DNA from 4 places in the Aminobacter sp. SR38 genome. Region 2 is predicted to be linked to each of the others. Evidence: predicted binding sites of a transcription regulator. Region 2 holds the regulator's gene; each other region holds the start of a gene.
The links. Region 2 encodes PhoB, which activates phosphate uptake and scavenging genes when phosphate is short. Its sites were predicted from a motif close to TGTCATNNANCTGTCAT; they were not measured.

Region 1 (4,744 bases), on a different replicon from region 2:
AGTTGGGTGTCGCCCTGCTTGCCGTTGTTGCCATTGCTGACGGCCAGCCCCTCGGCATTGACGACCTGTGGGGCCACGCCTGCCCTCAACGGCACCGACTGGACGGGCTCCAGATTGGCGATCCTGCCGTCCGCGATCTCGAGCCGGAAGTGATGCAGCACGCCGTCGTCGGAGACGGCGTAAAGCAGCTTCTCGTCGGCATCCCAGGCAAGGCCGGACAGTTCGTTGATCGATTGGCCGTCCGGCGCGGTTGCCGGAGCAGGCCTGCTGTCCAGCACTGCAAGTTCGGACGAACCTGCCATGACGGGGGCCGCGAGCACGAGGGCTGAAGCGCCGAGCAGCGCGGCGGTAAAGTGCTTGATCATGTCTCTCACTCCTATTGGATGTTTGGCTGGTGCAGGGCTGGACGATCGGTCACGCTGCCAAGCTTGCGCAGCGCCGGCAGGAAGCGGTTGTGCTTGGTGCCGGGGTTCAGCAGCGCGGTGGCGACGCAATATTTCGAGCAGCGCTTGGTCGGGTGCTGGTGCAGCGCCCTGAGGATGCCGTCGGCAACGCCATTGCCATTTGCCGACTTGGTTTCGAGGATGAACAGGTTGGGGTCGACGGCACGACGCGCGCCGCCGGCAAAGAACTCGAGACCGGTGTCGATGGTCATGCGTTCGCCGCCCTGCCGGGCCACCAGCGTCATGCGGCGGTAGCGCATGTCGAGGACACGGGACAGCTGATGTGGGAAGGCCTGGCCGTATTGCGCGTGGTAGACCTTGTCGATGAAGGTCACTGCCTCGTCGTCGAGTTTGCCGAAGCTCTCGACGTCGAGGTCGAGGCGCTTCTTGACGGTCATGCCGCGCTTGTCCTTCAGCTTCACTTCCAGAAAGCATAGCCCCGCCTCGACATAGCGCCGGATGCGCACCTTGGCCCGCTGCCGCCGGCCCTGGTGGTGGTCGAAATAGCTGCGGCGCCCGGCGTCGTCGAAGTAGCAGGTCTCGTAAGTGAAGGCGCGCCGGCCTTCGATCTCCAACATGTCGAAGACCTCGGTGAAAGTGCCGGCGGCCTGCATCAGCACGGTGCCGTCGACAACATATTTGTTGTCCAGCCGCTCCAGCATGGCGGCCTTGCCGTTCAGAGCCTTCAGGCTGATCGGCGCGAAGCCGCCTGCGATCAGCACGTCAGTGCTTGCGATAATGGACATTGAGCTTCGCCATTTCCGTGATGTAGTCGAGCTGCAGCACCTGGTAGGACAGCACGTCGACGCCCAGCCGCTGGGACAGCTCGCAGCGCATGGCAGCGGGGTCCGACAGCAGCGCGACATTGATCTTGTCGAGCGACACCTTGGTACCGCTGACCGACTGCAGCATGCGGGGATGATCAACGACGAAGGCACCGACGAGCACCAAGGCAACCGTCACCGCCACGAAGGGCAAGGTCGTGCCCTGGACCGAGCAGATGACGGCAATCGCCACGCTGCCGAAGAAGTAGGTCATTTCGGTCTTCGACAGTGGCTCCGATCGGAGCGTGAACAGCGCCAGGATGGCGAACAGTCCGAAGCCGGCGGCGACGCCGAACTGGACAGTTGACAACACGGTCAGCACGGCAAAGACGAAGATGTTGAATAGCGCCGCGGCGGTGACCAGTTCCTTGTCGCGATAGCGACGGTAATACATGCCGAACAGCAGTGCCGACATGCCGGTCAGGTTGATGCAGAAGCGAGCGAGTTCGGCCGCGAAGGGCGTCTGTAGCAACTGCGCGATCATTGCCCTCTCCCCGTCGTGGAAGAAGGCCTTCGTAGTGCCTGACAAGGCGAGCAAGGGATTGGCATTTGCGGTTCTCCTGAATTGCGCCGCCGAGCGGCTACGTCAGGAAAAACGGGCGTTGCGAGAACCTATTCCATCGCCGGCAAACTATTTTCAATCTAGGCGCGGAACCTGCAAATCGGCATGAAAACAGTATGATACGAGACGCCTCTCGCGCGTCGCCTGCGGCTCAGCTCCGACAGATCGTTCGCGCATTGAGCAGGCCCCAGCCAAACACCGGATCCTTGCCGGGCTTGCCGAGATCCTCGGCACCCTGGCGCAAAAGCGTCTCGACCTCGCCGGCCTTGAGCTCAGGATTGGCGGCCTTGACCATCGCCACTGCCGCCGTGACAAAAGGTGCGGCAAAGGACGTGCCGGTCTTTGATGAGGCGCCCTTGACCGAGGCCGCCGTCCAGACCTGAACGCCGGGTGCTGCGATGTCGATATGATCGCCGGCTCCGGCCCGCCGGTAGGGATTCTTGCGCCGGTCGATCGCCGTTACGGCGATCACAGGCTCGTAGGCGCCGGGGTAGAGCGGGGCGGCGCGCGGGCCGCCATTGCCGGCGGCCGCGACCAGCACGATGTCGCGCATTGCCGCCGCTTCGACCGTTCGTTCCAGCAGAAGGTTAGCCGGACCCGTCAGGCTCATGTTGATGACGAGCACCCCCTTGCCCGCCAGCAGGTTGATCGCCCGCACAAGATCGTAGACGGCGGACCGGTCGTCATTGCCATTGCGCTGGAAAGCATCCACCGCAACGAGTTCGCCGCCGGGCACGAGGCCCGGCGTTCGGCTTTCCGCCGAGCCTACGAGAAGGGCTGCCACCGCGGTGCCGTGCTGGCGCCCGGACTCAGGCAGGTCACCAGCCGCCAGTCGGATCGTCTCGATCCGCCCGCCGGCAAAGGCGAGATGTTCCTCATTGATCGCCGTGTCGATGAGTCCGATCCGCGTCGATGCCGTGCAGCGATCCGGCATGTCAGATGCCTCCGGCCAGCCGACGACATGGCGCGCCAGGCATTGTTCCGCGCCACAAGCTTCGGCACGGTCCTGGTCGGGGCGGTAGAAATGGTTGAAGTCGACGACCGCATCGGGTGCCGTGGCCGCTACCTCGGCACGCGCCGCTTCGAGCGTCGTGCCGTTGGGAACAGTGAGCTTGACGATTTCGGCTCCAACGAGCGGAACATCGGCCCGGTCGCTGATGGCGTAGCCCGCGGCGGTCAGGCGCGTGATCGAGGCCTGATCGAGGCCGATTGCCACGATCTCCCGTGGCGCCTCGCGCACAAGCGCGGGCGCTGTACGGACTACCTTGCGTCGTGGCTCAGGCTTGCCGAAGAGATCGAAGAGATTACGCCCCTTCCCCGTTCCCGGCGAGCTGGAATCCCTGCTCTCCGAGCGGCTTCCGCCGCCATCATCATCGTCGTCATCGGCCAGCGCAATCCCGCCGCCGAAAACCTCTCCCCGCATGGGAGTGACCACGGACGCGCCAAAGGTCGCGCCGCCCAGCGCCACCGCGAACACAAGCGCAAGGGAACCTGACGGGCGCTTCAGCTTCATGGTTTGTCCTTTCCCCGGCGATATGGCGCGCTGATGGCAATTGTTAGCGATCCACATAAGCCTTTCGTCATCCCATATCATTTTGACTACATTTGTGCATTTTGAGCCCAACGGACGGGAGACCGGTTTATTCCATCACCTCGCCGATTTCCGCGGGAGAGACAGGATAGGACTGCATGAAGGGTGACGATGTTTCGGTCAGCGATCGGCTGATCGCTTTCCTACCCAATCTGCGTCGGTTCGCCATCTCGCTGTGCCGGTCGCGTGATCTAGCCGACGACCTCGTGCAGGCGGCATGCGAACGAGCGCTCGCCAGCCAGGACCGGTTCGAAGCGGGCACCCGCTTCGATGCCTGGATGTTCCGCATCCTGCGCAACCTGTGGATCGACCAGGTGCGCCGGACCAAGACGGCCGGGCCGCGCGAGGATATCGACAACCGCAACGACATCGTCGGCGTAAGCGGCGAGCATGACGCCGAAGCCCGGCTGACGCTGAAAAGCGTGGCTGTGGCAATCGACGAGCTTGTTGACGATCAGCGCGAGGTCTTGCTGCTCGTCTGCGTCGAAGACCTGTCCTACAAGGAGGCGGCCGAGGTGCTGGGCATCCCCATTGGTACAGTGATGAGCAGGCTTGCCCGGGCCCGCAAGAATCTTGCAGAGGCGGCTGGAATAAACGCCGCAACCGACCGTTCACCGGGTAAAGGTGGGAAGGCATGAACAGGCGCGATTTCGACGACGAAACACTGATGGCCTTCGCCGACGGCGAACTCGACGCCGAAACCACGGCGGCGATCGAGGAGGCTATGGGCAGCGACGATGCGCTCATTGTCCGCATCGCCACCTTCCTGGAAAGCCGCGCCAAAGCGTCAGCGGCGCTGAAGCCGCTGATCGACGAGCCGGTTCCCGAGGCGCTGACGCAGTCGGTGCAGAAGATGATCGATGAGGCGCGCATGCGCGAAAACGCAACTGCTGAACCAAGCCAGCAGCCTGCGACAGACAACGTCGTGACCTTCCAGCCGAAGGCAACACCAAGCAAGGTCGGCTCGAGCTGGACGCTGCCGCTTGCGGCATCGCTTGCCGCCGTCATCGTCGGCGCCGGCGGCTATCTCGCCGGCAAGGCAGGCATGCCAGTTGCGGACGGCCTTGCCATTGCTGGGATTACCGACCCGGCGATGATCAGAACGCTCAATGCAACGCCGTCAGGTAGCGATGTGACTGTCGGCGACACGACTGTACGGCTCGTTTCCAGTTTCCGTGATGGCGCCGGCGCGCTCTGCCGCGAGTTCGAGCTTCACCGCGCGTCAGGCTCGTCCCTCGTTTCGGTCGTTTGCCGCGCCGGCCAGCAGTGGGACGTAAGGCTTGCCGTGGCGGCACCGGCTGCCGGACAGGACTATGCTCCGGCC
Region 2 (4,744 bases):
TTGATCTTGCCGGCGTCGACGGCTTCCTTGAGCACTTCCATCTGCCCGGCGAACAGGAAGTCGGCGTTCGGATCTGCACCGCTGCCCTTGATGAAGACGTAGTTGCCTTCAGGCTTGGCGGCGAACACGCCCTTGGCCTGCATGCGGCCGACTTCCTTGTTGTCGAAGGTCAGGTAGAAGGCATCCTTGTTCTCGATCAGGCGGTCGTAGCCGACAACAGGAATGCCTTCGGCGACGGCCTTGTCGACAGCCGGTCCGATGGCCGAGGCGTCCTGAGCCAGGATGATCAGGGCGTTGGCGCCCTGGGAGATCAGGCTTTCGACGTCGGTCAGCTGCTTGGCCGGCGACGACTGCGCGTCAGCCGAGATGTACTTGTCGCCGGCGGCCTCGATGGCGGCCTTCATGGCGGCTTCGTCGGTCTTCCAGCGCTCTTCCTGGAAGTTCGACCAGGAGACGCCGATGACCTTGTCCTTTGCCGAAGCCACTGCCGTAAGCGACAGAGTCATGGCAACGCCCGCCAGGATGGCGGTGGTAAACTTTTTCATTATTTCCTCCCTGCGCCCAATGGGCGCGCCTACTTCGCGATAGCCCTTGGAGAAGCTCTTTTTTTTCGAGCCTCGAAAAAATACTGACTCAATGCCCGGCCACTGTCAACATGGTTTCGCGAGCGCTCCTTATTTTTTTCGGAGCCCGAAATAAATAGAGACATTTGGCGCTGGCTCTGTCACAATCACTTGGCGCGTAAGGGACTGCCGCTTAAGAAGGGCAGCGCTTCGCCGGGAGGAAGACGAGCACATGTCGGTCGGCATACGTCACGACGATCTGAGACGGCGCAACCGCGCCATGGTTATATCCGCGGTTCGCCGAGCCAGCCAGCCATCGCGCACCGAAATCGCCGCCACCACCGGCCTCAGCCATTCGACGATCTCGACGATTTCCTCCGATCTCATATCAGAAGGCATCCTTGCCGAGGCCAAGTTCAGCGAACCCGTCTCCATGAAACGGGGGCGGCCGCAGGTCGGGTTGATGCTCGATGCCGATGCTGCGTCTGTCGTTGCGGTCGTGCTCTCGCTCAACAGCCTGTCCGCCGCCATCATCGACTATGCCGGCAACACCGTGACCGAAGAGACCCGGCGGCTTGTCACGCAGCAGATGCCTGCCGAGGCGCTGGTCGACGAATGCGTCGGAATGGTCCGGCGCCTGATCGACAGCGCCGGCGCTTCGGGCGGCGCCGTCCTACGCATCGCCATCGCCGTCCAGGGCATCACCGACGCCGCCTCGCGCAAGCTGTTGTGGTCTCCGATCACCCGATACGACGACATCCCCTTCGCCGACCGGCTGGAGCAGGAGTTCGGCGTACCTGTTTCGGTTGAGAACGACTGCAACATGATCGCCGAGGCCCTCCGCTGGCGAGATCCGGTGCGTTATCGCGACGACTTCATCGCCATCCTGCTCTCGCACGGCATCGGCATGGGCCTCGTCATCAAGGGCGAGCTGTTCACCGGCACGCAGTCGTCGGGTGCCGAGTTCGGCCACATGATCCACCGCCCGGACGGCGCGCTTTGCCGTTGCGGCCGCCGCGGCTGCATCGAGGCCTATGCCGGCAACTACGCCATCTGGCGCAACGCAAGGGTTGGCGACGAGAATGCCGAGCCGCTGGCCGACCTGTCCGACGACGACATCAGGGCCGTGGCCGATGCGGCACGTGACCATGATGGCCCCGAACGCGAGGCCTTTCGCAAGGCCGGCGAAGCCATCGGCTTTGGACTCGGCTCGATGTTTGCGCTGTTCGACCCCGCCCCCCTCGCCTTCGTCGGCGTCGGCGCAACCGCCTTCGACATCATGGAGCCACATGTGCGCGCGGCCATCGCCAAGACGGCGGGCGGGCTGCACTCGAAGGCGATCTCCTTCGACACCGAACCCAACGAGGTTCCGCTCAAACGCGAGGGCGCGATGATGCGCGCGCTGCTTGCCATTGATCAGGAGATTTTTGCCGCAGGCACGGCTCCACGCCGTGCCGGTGCCGACGTCGCCTAGCTGAGCGGAAAAGAGCCCGAAGCGGCTCAGTCCTCGCGGATGGCGTAGCCGGCACCGCGAATGGTCCGGATCACGTCAGGCATGCGGCCGTTGTTGACCGCCTTGCGCAGGCGCCCGACATGCACGTCAACGGTGCGCTCGTCGATATAGATCGTCTCGCCCCAGACATTGTCGAGCAACTGGCTGCGCGAGAACACGCGGCCCGGGTGCCGCATCATGAATTCGAGCAAGCGGAATTCGGTCGGCCCGAGCTTGATCTCGCTCTTCTTGCGGTAGACGCGGTGCGACTCGCGGTCGAGCATGATGTCGCCGACCTTGAGCACCGAGGACAGCACCTCGGGTTTGGCCCGGCGCAGCAGCGCCTTGACGCGCGCCATGAATTCCGGCGTCGAGAACGGCTTGACCAGGTAGTCGTCGGCCCCGGTCGAAAGCCCGCGCACCCTGTCGCTTTCCTCGCCCCGCGCCGTCAGCATGATGATCGGCAGGCGTTCGGTGTCGGGACGCATCCTGAGCCGGCGGCACAGTTCTATACCCGACAGCGCCGGCACCATCCAGTCGAGCACCAGCAGGTCGGGCACGTTTTCCTGGAGCCGAATCTCGGCCTCGTCGCCACGCGTGACGACCTCGACCTGATAGCCTTCGGATTCGAGATTGTAGCGAAGCAGCACGCCCAGCGGCTCTTCGTCTTCGACGACCATGACCTTGGGAGCGATCATTGGCTATACCTTGTCCTTGCGCATGGCCGCTTGTGGACCATGCGCTGATTTAACCTATGCAGCGCCCCCGCGCCAAACGCATGCGGTTGCGGAAATGCTCAGGCCGGAACCGTCGTCGTGGTCTCGTCGACCTTGGGCCGGTTCAGCGGCAGCTGCGTACCCGTCACGACGAAATAGGCGTTCTCGGCGATGTTGGTGACATGGTCGCCGATGCGCTCGAGGTTCTTGGCGCAGAACAGCAGATGCGTGCAGGCCGTGATGTTGCGCGGATCTTCCATCATGTAGGTCAGGAGTTCGCGGAACACGGCGGTGTACTGGATGTCGATCTTCTGGTCGTCGGCGCGCAGATCCTTCAGGCCCTCGGCCTGACGCGCGACATAGAGATCGACGACGCCGCGAACCTGGCCAAGCACCAGCTGCGCCATCGCATCGATCGAATGCGAGAGATTGCGCGGGGTCGGCGACTGGCCGACGGCGCCGACGCGCTTGGCAATGTTCTTGGCGAGGTCGCCGATGCGCTCGAGGTCACCCGCCATGCGGATGGCACCGACCACGGCGCGCAGGTCCTGCGCCATCGGCTGGCGCTTGGCGATCAGAGTGATCGCCGAATTGTCGAGATCGCGCTGCTTGGCGTCCATGATCGTATCGTCGGCAACGACGTTTTGCGCCAGTGCCTGGTCGGACGTGAGAAGCGCGCGGATGGCGCCGGCCACCATTGCGCCGGAAAGATCGCCCATGTCGCGGATGAGCTGGTCGACGTGCTGAAGTTCTTCGTCGAAGGACCGGACTGTATGTTCGCCCATGATTTCTTCCTCGTATCGTGTGCCGCGACGAAACCCACTCAGCCGAAGCGGCCGGTGATGTAGTCCTGCGTCCGCTTGTCGTCGGGGTTGGTGAACATCTTGTCGGTCGGGCCTTCCTCGACGAGATAGCCGAGGTGGAACATCGCCGTGCGCTGCGACACGCGCGCCGCCTGCTGCATCGAGTGCGTGACGATGACGATCGTGTAGTTCTCGCGCAGTTCGTCGATCAGCTCCTCGACCTTGGCGGTGGCGATCGGGTCGAGCGCCGAACACGGCTCGTCCATCAGGATCACCTCGGGCGAAACGGCGATGGCGCGCGCGATGCACAGGCGCTGCTGCTGGCCGCCCGACAGGCCGGTGCCCGGCTCGTTGAGGCGGTCCTTGGCTTCGTTCCACAGAGCGGCCTTCTGCAGGCTCTTCTCGACGATCACGTCGAGCTCGGCCTTGTTCTTGGCGAGACCATGGATGCGCGGGCCGTAGGCGACGTTCTCGTAGATCGACTTCGGGAACGGGTTCGGCTTCTGGAACACCATGCCGACGCGGGCACGCAGCTCGACGACGTCGATCTTGGGATCGTAGATGTCTTCGCTGTCGAGGGTGATCTTGCCGCCGACGCGGGCTGCGTCGATGGTGTCGTTCATGCGATTGAGGCAGCGCAGGAAGGTCGACTTGCCGCAGCCCGACGGGCCGATCAGCGCCGTCACCTGATTCTGGCGAACGTCGAGATCGACGCCGAACAGCGCTTGCTTCTCGCCATAGTGCACGGTCACCTTGTCGCCGCGCATCTTGATGATTTCGTTCGTTCTGGCGTTCATCTCAGCATTCACCGCGTCGTCGAGGGATTTTTCGGTCATGATGTTCATAGCAGGATGCTCCTTGTCCATGCCCTACCAGCGGCGCTCGAAGCGGCGGCGCAGGACGATGGCGACGATGTTCATGGCCATGAGGAAGATGAGAAGAATGATGATGGCGCCCGACATGCGCTCGACAAAGGCGCGTTCGGCCTCGTTCGCCCACATGTAGATCTGCACCGGAAGTGCGGTTGCGGGATCGAACGGCGTCTTGGGATAGTCGGCGACGAAGGCGACCATGCCGATCAAGAGAAGCGGTGCTGTCTCGCCGAGCGCACGCGCCAGGCCGATGATGGTGCCGGTCAGGATGCCGGGAGCGGCCAGTGGCAGGATGTGC
Region 3 (4,744 bases), 2.4 Mb from region 2:
GGCCGAAGGTCGGCGTCTCGCCGGAATAGGCGCGCGCCGCGACATCGGACGGTTCTTCGCGCGCGAGCGCAGCAATTGCGCGCACGGCAGCCATCTTCATTTCTTCATTGATGGCACGCGCGCCGCAATCGAGCGCGCCGCGGAAGATGTAGGGGAAGCACAGGACGTTGTTGACCTGGTTCGGGAAATCAGAGCGTCCGGTGCAGATCATCGCGTCGGGACGGGCGGCGCGCGCCACTTCCGGCATGATCTCGGGATTCGGGTTGGCCAGCGCCAGGATCAGCGGCTTGTCCGCCATCTCCGACAGCAGTTCCGGCTTCAGCACACCGGCTGCCGACAGGCCGAGGAAGACGTCTGCGCCGCCGATGACATCAGCCAGGACGCGCGCGTTGGTGTCCTTGACGTATGGGTCCTTCCAGCGGTCCATCTCCTCGACGCGGCCCTTGTGGGCGACGCCGAAACGGTCGGTGACCCAGATGTTCTCGACCTTGGCGCCGAGGGACACCAGCAGGTTGAGGCAGGCGAGTGCCGCGGCACCAGCGCCCGAGGTGACGATCTTGACGTCCTCGATTTTCTTGCCGGCGAGTTCCAGGCCGTTGAGAACGGCGGCCGCGACGATGATCGCGGTGCCGTGCTGGTCGTCATGGAAGACCGGGATGCGCATCTTGGCTTTGAGCTGCTCCTCGACTTCGAAGCACTCTGGGGCCTTGATGTCCTCGAGGTTGATGCCGCCGAAGGTCGGCTCGAGCGCCGCGATCGTGCTCACCATCTGCCCGATCTCGGGCGCGTCGATCTCGATGTCGAAAACGTCGATGCCGGCGAATTTCTTGAACAGAACGGCCTTGCCTTCCATCACCGGCTTGGATGCCAGCGGGCCGATATTGCCGAGACCGAGCACGGCTGTGCCATTGGAAATCACGGCGACCAGATTGGCGCGGCCGGTATAGTCGGCGGCGGTCTCGGGATCATCCTTGATGGCGAGACAAGGGGCGGCGACGCCGGGCGAATAGGCCAGCGCCAGGTCGCGCTGGTTGCCGAGAGGCTTGGTCGCCTGAATCTCGAGCTTGCCGGGAATGGGGTGCTTGTGGAAGAAGAGCGCGGCCTGATCCAGATCGGACAGTGCTTCCTTCTTCTTGTCTTCCCCAGCCATGTCCCGCTCCTTCAGAATCCAACAGCAAAGGCCGTTATTAGCACGGCCAGCACGATTTTCGAGGCTTCAACGGCCAAATGGACGTTGAATCACTTTCAAGCGCCGGAACTGCAATCATTCCAGCGACTTGCGGGTGGCGGTTGAGAGATTGATTCGGTCTTTTGTGAGGCTTGGCTGAAACAGCGCGTCCTTGCGACGCGCTGTTGGCTGCCTTTGGGATAGGTTCGTGCCGCCGTGAGCCTAGAATGAGCTCACGTAAAGCCCGCCGTCGACAGGAATGTTCTGGCCGGTCATGTAGCCTGCATGGGTCGAGCACAGGAAGGCGCAGATCTGGCCGAATTCTTCCGGCGTACCGAGGCGGCCGGCTGGTATGCCGGCGCTGAGGCGGGCGCGGCGCGCAGCACCTTCCGCCGGATCCTCGATGCTGCCGGGCTCGTGCGGGCCGCGCAGGCGGTCGGTGTCGAGCTTGCCGGGCAGCATGTTGTTGATGGTGACGTTGCGGTCGGCGACAGTGCGCGCAACGCCTGCCAGGAAGGCTGTCAGGCCGGCGCGGGCGCCGGAGGACAGGTCGAGGCCGGGGATGGGCGTGTAGACCGACAACGAGGTGATGTTAACGATGCGGCCGAAGCCACGCGCCGCCATGCCGTCGATGACAGCTTTGATCAACTCGATAGGCGTGACCATGTTGTTGGTGACGCCGGCAAGGATCTTCTCGCGGTCGAGCTCTCGGAAGTCACGGTAGGGCGGACCGCCATTGTTGTTGACCAGAATGTCGGGGTCAGGGCAGGCGGCGAGCAGGGTCTTCTGGATCGCCGGATCGGAGATGTCGCCGACGATTTCGGTGACCCGCACGCCGTAGCGTTGACGAATTTCGGTTGCCGTGCGGCTCAGGATGACGGCGTCGCGGCCGTTGAGGAACAGCTCACAGCCGGCTTCGGCCAGCGCCATCGCGCAGCCCTTGCCGAGTCCCTTGCTCGAGGCGCAGACGATTGCCTTCTTCCCGCTGATGCCGAGATCCATGATCGTTCTCCTGTCGGTGATGACCCAGCCTAGAACTGCCCGGCCAAAGCCGCAACCGTCATACGGCTGTTGCATGAATCTGGGCATAGCCACGGCAAAAGCAACGGGTCGATTGCCATGTCCGGCACGAGCACACGCAATTTTCGCACGCTGTTCATCTCAGATGTGCATCTGGGATCGAAGGGAGCGAAGGCCGATTTCCTGATCGACTTCCTGCGTCACCACGAGGCCGAGAAGATCTTCCTCGTCGGCGATATCGTCGATGGTTGGCGCCTGCGCCGGTCCTGGCATTGGCCGCAGACGCACAACGACGTCGTCCAGAAATTGCTGCGCCAGGCGCGCAAGGGCACCGAAATCACCTACATCGCCGGCAATCATGACGAGTTCGCCCGCAATTTCCAGGGCGTGCATTTCGGCGGCATCGTCGTTGCCGATCGGGCCATCCACGAGGCGGCCGACGGCAAGCGTTTCCTGGTCATCCATGGCGATCAGTTCGACGCAGTGGTGCAGAACGCCCGCTGGCTCGCCTATCTCGGCGACTTCGCCTATGACGCGGCGATGGCGATGAACCGGCTGGTGGCGCGCTTCCGCCGCACCTTCGGTCTGCCTTACTGGTCGTTTTCGTCCTGGGCCAAGGTCCGGGTCAAGAAGGCCGTCAACTTCATCGGCGCCTTCCAGGACGTGCTGACCGACGAGGCGCGGCGTTCGGACGTGGACGGCGTCATCTGCGGCCACATCCACCATCCGACGATCGAGAATTTCGACGGCATCCAGTACATCAACACCGGCGACTGGGTCGAAAACTGCACGGCGGTCGCCGAGGATTTTGATGGCAGCTTCGTCATCCTGCACTGGCCGCACGTGCTGGCGGGCAAGCTGGTCAACGAACCCTTCGTGCCGATGGTCGTCGATCAGCGCGCCGACAAAGCAGCCGCCTGAACGGAACGACATCGATGTGCAGCTCCAGATATGCCTCGCGCCCATGGCGGGATGGACCAGGTCATGCGGCAATTGCCGCGCCGCGCGTTGCCGAGACGCTGCTAAGACGGGCACGGCGGCTCGGCGCGCACCACTTGCCGATGGAAGCGCAGGCCATGCCGCGCCTTGGCCGATAAGGCCGTGGCAGCTGGCCCAAGCTTTGGGTAAATGCTCGGCCCCGTTGGCTTTCGTGGCGTGGCCGCCCATGGTAAGGGATCAGGCAAATCGGTGAGGCTTGGTTGGTTCGGGTCGCGCCCGGACACGCTTACCCACCATGACATTACCGCCACTCACGCCAGAGCAGCAGGTCAAGCCACGACGCTTTGAACTGCGAATCTCCCTGCTTTTCGCAGCACTTTTCGTGCCGATGGGCGTGCATCTGCCGTATTTTCCGCTGTGGCTCGAAGCCAAGGGATTCGATCCCGAGCAGATCGCCATCGTGCTGTCGGCGCCAATGTTCCTGCGCGTCATCACAACTCCATTGATCGCGGCCATGGCCGATCGTGCCAAGGACCGCGCCAACGTCTTCATCTTCCTGGCTGCATCGTCCTTGCTTCTGTCGCTCGGCTATTTCCTCGAGCCGACCTACCTCATCGTCTTGGCCGTCTCGCTGGCGCTGGCGGTGGTGTGGACCCCGCATTCGCCGATAGCCGATTCGCTTGCGCTCTCAGGTGTCCGCCGCTTCGGATCGGACTATGCCGCCATGCGCATCTGGGGGTCGATCGCCTTCCTCGCCGGCAGCCTTGGCGCAGGCTTCATCCTGTCGCTGACCGGTGCGGACGCGGTGCCGGCGATCATCTCGATCGGCCTGCTCGGCTGCTTCCTGATGTCGTTCATCTCGCCGCGCCTTGGCCGACCGCGCAAGGCTTCACCGCTCTCGGCGACCGACATGCAGGCGGCGCCAAAGCTGTTCAACCGCTATTTCCTGCTGATGGCCGGCGGCACCGGCGTCATCATCGGCAGCCACGGCTTTCTCTATGGCTTCGTGTCGATCTATTGGAAGTCGCTCGGCATCAACGAAACGATCGTCGGGTTGCTGTGGAGCTGGGGCGTGGCGGCCGAAATCGTCATGTTCATGTTTTTCACGCGGCTGTTCGGCAACAGATCGACGGCACTGGTGCTCGTTCTGGCGGGCGCAGGCGCTATCGTCCGCTGGGTCGCATACCCGTTGATCTGGCCGCTCGGTCTGGGTGTACCTGGCTTCTTTGCCGTCCAGAGCCTGCACGCCGTGTCGACAGCGCTGGTTCTGATTGGCGTGCAAAAGCTGATCGCCGAGTCGGTTCCGGAAGAGCGCACGGGCGCTGCCCAGGGTGTTGCCTATTTCGCCAACGGCATGTCGATGGCGATCGTGACGCTGCTGTCCGGTCCGCTCTACCAGCGCTTCGGCGTCGACGGCTTCTATTTCATGGCGGCGGTCGCCGCCTGCGCTATCGTGCTTGTGCTGCTTGGATCCCGTTCAGCCCCAAAGTTCGGGCAGGGGCGGCGACACCATTGAACCCTCGTAGACAAGCCCCGGCGAACGGTCGCGCGCCAGGAGCAGCGGGCCGTCGAGGTCGACGAACTCGGCGCCCTGGGCGAGCAGCACCGCAGGCGCCA
Region 4 (4,744 bases), 620 kb from region 2:
CAAGGCGATGGACAAGGCCTGGGCCAGGATGACCCATGGTGCCGCAGCTGAGGCGGCCACCGTCGCGGTCAAGGGCCGCAAGGTCGCCGTGCCGGCGGCCGTTCCCGGCTGTGCGCGCTTCGGCTTCGCCGATCTCTGCGAAAAGCCGCTTGCGGCGCGCGACTATCTGGCGATCACCGCACACTACAAGACCATTTTCGTCGACCATGTGCCGGTTCTGGCAGAAGCCAATCGCAACGAGGCCAAGCGCTTCATCCTCTTGGTCGACACGCTCTATGACCAGCAGATCAGGCTGGTGATCAGCGCCGCCGCCACGCCCGACAAGCTTTATGTCGGAAAACGTGGACACGAGGCCTTTGAGTTCGACCGGACGTCGTCGCGGCTTATCGAGATGCAAGGCGCCGAATGGCTCGACGGCTGGGCCGAACGGCACGCCGAGCCTGCAGCTTCACTGGCCGGGTAAGGCACCGTCCGCCGTCAAACGTGCTGGATTTTCATGAACTGCCCGCACTGTACGTGGCCTGCCGTAGCGTGTCGTCGCGGCGAGCAGCACGCCGAGCATCAGCCCGTCCAGCATATGCCACATGAAATGCGTGCCGATCGGCATGGCGTCGCAGACCAGCGGGTCCATGACCCGGCAGGTGACGGCGCCGAGGAAGATGACGGCGGCGGCGATGTTGTACCAGCCGGCACGGCTGCCGCTGGCGATGACCACCCAACCGAAGAAGATCAGCGCCAGGAACGGCGGCAGGTAGCCGGTAGTGCCGTTTGAAGCTGTGCGCAGCCAGTCCGGCACCATGTAGGTGACGAACCCGACAGCGACATAGAAAGCAAAGAAGATCACCAGCGCTTTGGTCCATCCCATGCCGGCGAAGCGGCGCAGGTTGAACAGCGAATAGACCAGCGTGAAACCGGCGATCGGGACGATGTCGCCCCATTTGGTCGCCTCGTTGGCAAACGTATGGAACAGCGTCGAGCCGATGCCGATCGCCACCACCCACCAGCCCAGCACCTCGACGAAAGTGCCGGCATCGCGCCGCCGTGCCTCGTAGACGCCCCACAGGCCGGCGAGGAAAAAGGCGAGATTGCTGACGGCATTGAACGGCTCAGTCCACAGACCGATGTCAGTGCGCTCGCAATAGAGATCGAGATGTTGGCTGAACTGTTCCAGCATCACCTTGCCTCACCACGGCCCAATTCTACCGCCGCCAGCCAATTTTCATAACGGTAATTTGTCCCGACAGCCTGACGCAGCGGAAACTTCACTTGTTGAAAATTTCACCGCAACGTGACTTCCCGTTGAATGGCGCTTCTGCCACATATTTCAGCAACTACAAAAAGGCCGGTTTCGCTGGCTGAGGATCTGGATCGGTCATGGAGTTTCGCAGATATTTTCGGCTGGCGGCCGTGGCGCTGGCCTTTGCCGGGTTTACCGGCGCAACGCATGCCGACTCGACAGCCAAGGCACCCGTGCGCCCGCTCGGCGTCATCGAACTCTTCACCAGCCAGGGCTGCAATTCCTGCCCGCCGGCCGATGAACTGTTTGCCAAATTCGCCGCCCAGGACGACATGGTCGCGCTCGCCTATCACGTCACCTACTGGGATTATCTCGGCTGGCAGGACGAACTCGGCAGCAAGGACAACACCGACCGGCAATATGCCTATATGCGTGCCTTCGGCGCGCGCTCGGTCTACACGCCCCAGGCCGTCATCAATGGCCGCACCCATGTAAATGGCGCCAAAAGCGAGGATGTGAACGGCGCACTCGCCAACCTCGCCGAGACCGGCCAGGGCATGAATGTCGACCTCAAGGTGACCGACAATGGCGACACCTTCACCATCGAGGTCGGCGCCGCCACCGGCCCGGCCAGCCCGGCCCATGTGGTGATCGTGCATTATCAGCCGCCGCAGGTCGTCGACCTCCAGAAGGGCGAAAACAAGGGCCGCAGCGTCACCTACTGGAATGCCGTCACCGACCTGCACACCGCTGGCATGTGGCACGGCCAGACGCAACGGTTCGAGCTGCCGAAGAGCGAAGTGGAAAAGAAGGGCGGCTGCGCCGTGCTGTTGCAGGCTGTCGGCAAGGATGGCGTACCGGGCCCGATTCTCGGCGCGGCTGTCGTGCGCAAGCCGTCGAAGACGGCGCTGTAGATGCAAAAAAGCCGACGCAGGCTTGTGGCCAGACGTCGGCTTCAGATTTTGGGATCGTCGCCCTCGTCCTGAAAAGGAACCGAGGTTGGTTCGATCCGACTCTAGCCCGTGGGCGGGGGGCTTGGGGTTTACGAGCCGGTGCCGGACCGAACCGTCTCAGGCAACACGGGTAAATTCGTCGGACAATGGGGCGTCAGCGCGGATAAAAAACGGCAGGAATGTGGCGAGTCATCACCAATTCCGACAGTCTGTTTCGCAAACGTTACCGCTGCGGCAAGCTACCTTACACTCTTCATACAGGTGTTACTTGTTGCATTTCGGGTGCGAATGCGCGATTCTTTAGCCGAGGTCATGTTCTGCAAGGGAACGATTGATGACTGATCGCGGTGCTGGGGCGGAGGATGGCGAGCCATCCGCGGTTTTGATCCCGCTCCATGAGGCCCGTCGGGAGCGACAAGAACTCCCGGTGGCATTCGAGAGACGGGAACTCGACCAGATTCTCAGGCTCTATGGACGCATGGTTGCCGCCAATGAGTGGCGCGACTACGCCATCGACCATCTCAGCGACCGCGCCGTCTTTTCGGTATTTCGCCGCACCAGCGAAACGCCGCTATTCCAGATCGTCAAGGATCCCAGGCTCGCCCGCAAGCAGGGCGCCTTCTCGGTCATCGCCGCCGGCGGCCTGATCCTCAAGCGCGGCCACGAATTGGCCCGTGTGCTCGGCGTCTTCGACAAGCGCCTGAAGGTAGTGGAAGCCTAAAGTCGTCTCGACCGGTGCGCCAAGCGCGAGTTGCAGCGCATCGGGCCATGATGCCGCGATGCTTGCGCCAGAGACCGAATCCCGCTCCCCGGCCCTTTCCTCGATGCTATCAATACCGCGACTGAATGCGGAACAAGCCAATGGGCGCCAAGAAGACAGAACCGGCCGCCATTCTCATCCGGCCGGCAACCACTGACGATTCGCCGTTGCTGATGAAGGCGATCATCGGCCTTGCCGCGCATGTCGGTGAGGCTGACGGCATCGCCTGCACGGAAGACGACATCCGGCGTTTCGGCTTTGGCGAAAAGCCGGCCTTTGAAGCGGTCATCGCCGAGATCGACGGCGCTTTCGCTGGCATGTGCCTGTTCTTTCCGATCTTCTCGACCTGGTATGGTCGTCCGGGCGTCTTCGTGCAGGACCTGTTCGTCGACCAGCAATTCCGCAGCTTCGGCATCGGCGAGCGGCTATTGCGCCATGTCGCCCGGCTTTGCCGGGACAGAGGCGGCGTCTACATCAGGCTCGCGGTCGATGAGGACAATGCGCGGGCGCATCCCTTCTACACCAGGCTCGGCTTTGCCTGGACGAAGGACCAGAGGTCCTACATTGCCGGCGGACCGACATTCCAGGCGCTGAGCCAAACGACGGGGGAGCCGGAATGAAAACCTTCTATGCCGAGGAGCAGAAGCGGCACGACCCCAAGGCGTTCCTGTCGATGGGAATGCAAAAGCCCAATCCGGAACAGCCCGAACGCGTCGAGCGCCTGCTGGCGGGCTCCCGGGCGGCCGGCTCGACGATCCATCGCCCGGCCAGCTACGGCCTCACCCCGATCGCTGCGGTCCACACGCCCGAATACATCGAGTTCCTCACCCACATCTTCGAGCGCTGGCAGCGCATGGAGGGCGCTTCCGCCGAGGTCATTCCCAACGTCCATCCTTTTGCCCGCAATGGCAGCTACCCAGCGGGTGCGGCCGGCCAGGCCGGTTACCACATGGCCGACACCGCCTGCCCGATCTCGGCAGAGACCTTCGACAGCGCCTGCTGGAGCGCATGGAGTGCCGTCGCCGCCACAGAGGCGGTGATGTCGGGTGAACCGGCGGCCTACGCGCTGTGCCGCCCGCCCGGCCATCATGCCTTTGCCGACGTCGCCGGCGGCTTCTGCTTCTTCAACAATTCGGCCATTGCCGCGCAGCGGCTGCGGGCGACCGCCTCGCGCGTCGCCATCCTCGATGTCGACCTTCATCACGGCAACGGCACGCAAGGCATCTTTTACGCGAGACCGGACGTGCTGACAGTGTCGCTGCACGCCGATCCGAGCCGCTTCTACCCGTTCTTCTGGGGCCATGCCGACGAGCGCGGCGAGGCTACCGGTCTCGGCTACAACCTCAACCTGCCCTTGGCGCGCAAGTCGGGCGATACCGAGTTCCTGGAGGCGCTCGGCCACGCCGTCAGCCGCATCCGGGCCTTTGCGCCCGACGCGCTTGTCGTGGCACTCGGGCTCGATGCCTTCGAAGGCGACCCGTTCGGCGGCTTGTCGGTGACGACATCGGGCTTTGCGCGCATTGCCGAGGCGATTGCCCAGCTAAGGTTGCCGACTGTCATCGTCCAGGAGGGCGGCTATCTCTGTGACGCGCTCGGCGACAACCTGACCGCCTTCCTCACCGGTTTTTCCGGCGCGAACTAGTTAGCGCGCCGCGCGAATGCTCCAGGCGCGGTAGAACAACAGCAGCGCATAGGCGAGCATCAGGATCATGGCGATGCGCAGCAGCGTTTCAGCGCTTGAAAGCGGCACGAACATCAGCGCCAGGCCAAAGGCGGCATAGACCGCGCCGCCGA

Region 1: IG197_RS30145 (DUF4956 domain-containing protein) is a predicted target of PhoB. The motif match lies at 1,935-1,951, and genes of this name have one in related genera.
Region 3: IG197_RS02790 (UDP-2,3-diacylglucosamine diphosphatase) is a predicted target of PhoB. The motif match lies at 2,227-2,243, and genes of this name have one in related genera.
Region 4: IG197_RS15465 (DUF2794 domain-containing protein) is a predicted target of PhoB. The motif match lies at 2,442-2,458, and genes of this name have one in related genera.

The regions. Positions count from the first base shown of each region.
Region 1 is NZ_CP062113.1:495,660-500,403, forward strand. It holds gene IG197_RS30135 (esterase-like activity of phytase family protein) at 1-365, opposite strand, end outside; gene IG197_RS30140 (polyphosphate polymerase domain-containing protein) at 377-1,189, opposite strand; gene IG197_RS30145 (DUF4956 domain-containing protein) at 1,167-1,751, opposite strand; gene IG197_RS30150 (S8 family serine peptidase) at 1,981-3,342, opposite strand; gene IG197_RS30155 (RNA polymerase sigma factor) at 3,519-4,058, shown strand; gene IG197_RS30160 (anti-sigma factor) at 4,055-4,744, shown strand, end outside.
Region 2 is NZ_CP062112.1:3,789,517-3,794,260, reverse strand. It holds gene xylF (D-xylose ABC transporter substrate-binding protein) at 1-545, opposite strand, end outside; gene IG197_RS18600 (ROK family protein) at 796-2,037, shown strand; gene phoB (phosphate regulon transcriptional regulator PhoB) at 2,064-2,753, opposite strand; gene phoU (phosphate signaling complex protein PhoU) at 2,852-3,556, opposite strand; gene pstB (phosphate ABC transporter ATP-binding protein PstB) at 3,595-4,419, opposite strand; gene pstA (phosphate ABC transporter permease PstA) at 4,444-4,744, opposite strand, start outside.
Region 3 is NZ_CP062112.1:561,767-566,510, reverse strand. It holds gene IG197_RS02800 (NADP-dependent malic enzyme) at 1-1,150, opposite strand, end outside; gene IG197_RS02795 (SDR family oxidoreductase) at 1,391-2,170, opposite strand; gene IG197_RS02790 (UDP-2,3-diacylglucosamine diphosphatase) at 2,288-3,109, shown strand; gene IG197_RS02785 (MFS transporter) at 3,423-4,643, shown strand; gene dgcA (N-acetyl-D-Glu racemase DgcA) at 4,605-4,744, opposite strand, start outside.
Region 4 is NZ_CP062112.1:3,170,221-3,174,964, reverse strand. It holds gene zapE (cell division protein ZapE) at 1-463, shown strand, start outside; gene IG197_RS15475 (ceramidase domain-containing protein) at 449-1,174, opposite strand; gene IG197_RS15470 (thioredoxin family protein) at 1,375-2,151, shown strand; gene IG197_RS15465 (DUF2794 domain-containing protein) at 2,525-2,911, shown strand; gene IG197_RS15460 (GNAT family N-acetyltransferase) at 3,052-3,570, shown strand; gene IG197_RS15455 (histone deacetylase family protein) at 3,567-4,592, shown strand; gene IG197_RS15450 (DUF308 domain-containing protein) at 4,593-4,744, opposite strand, start outside.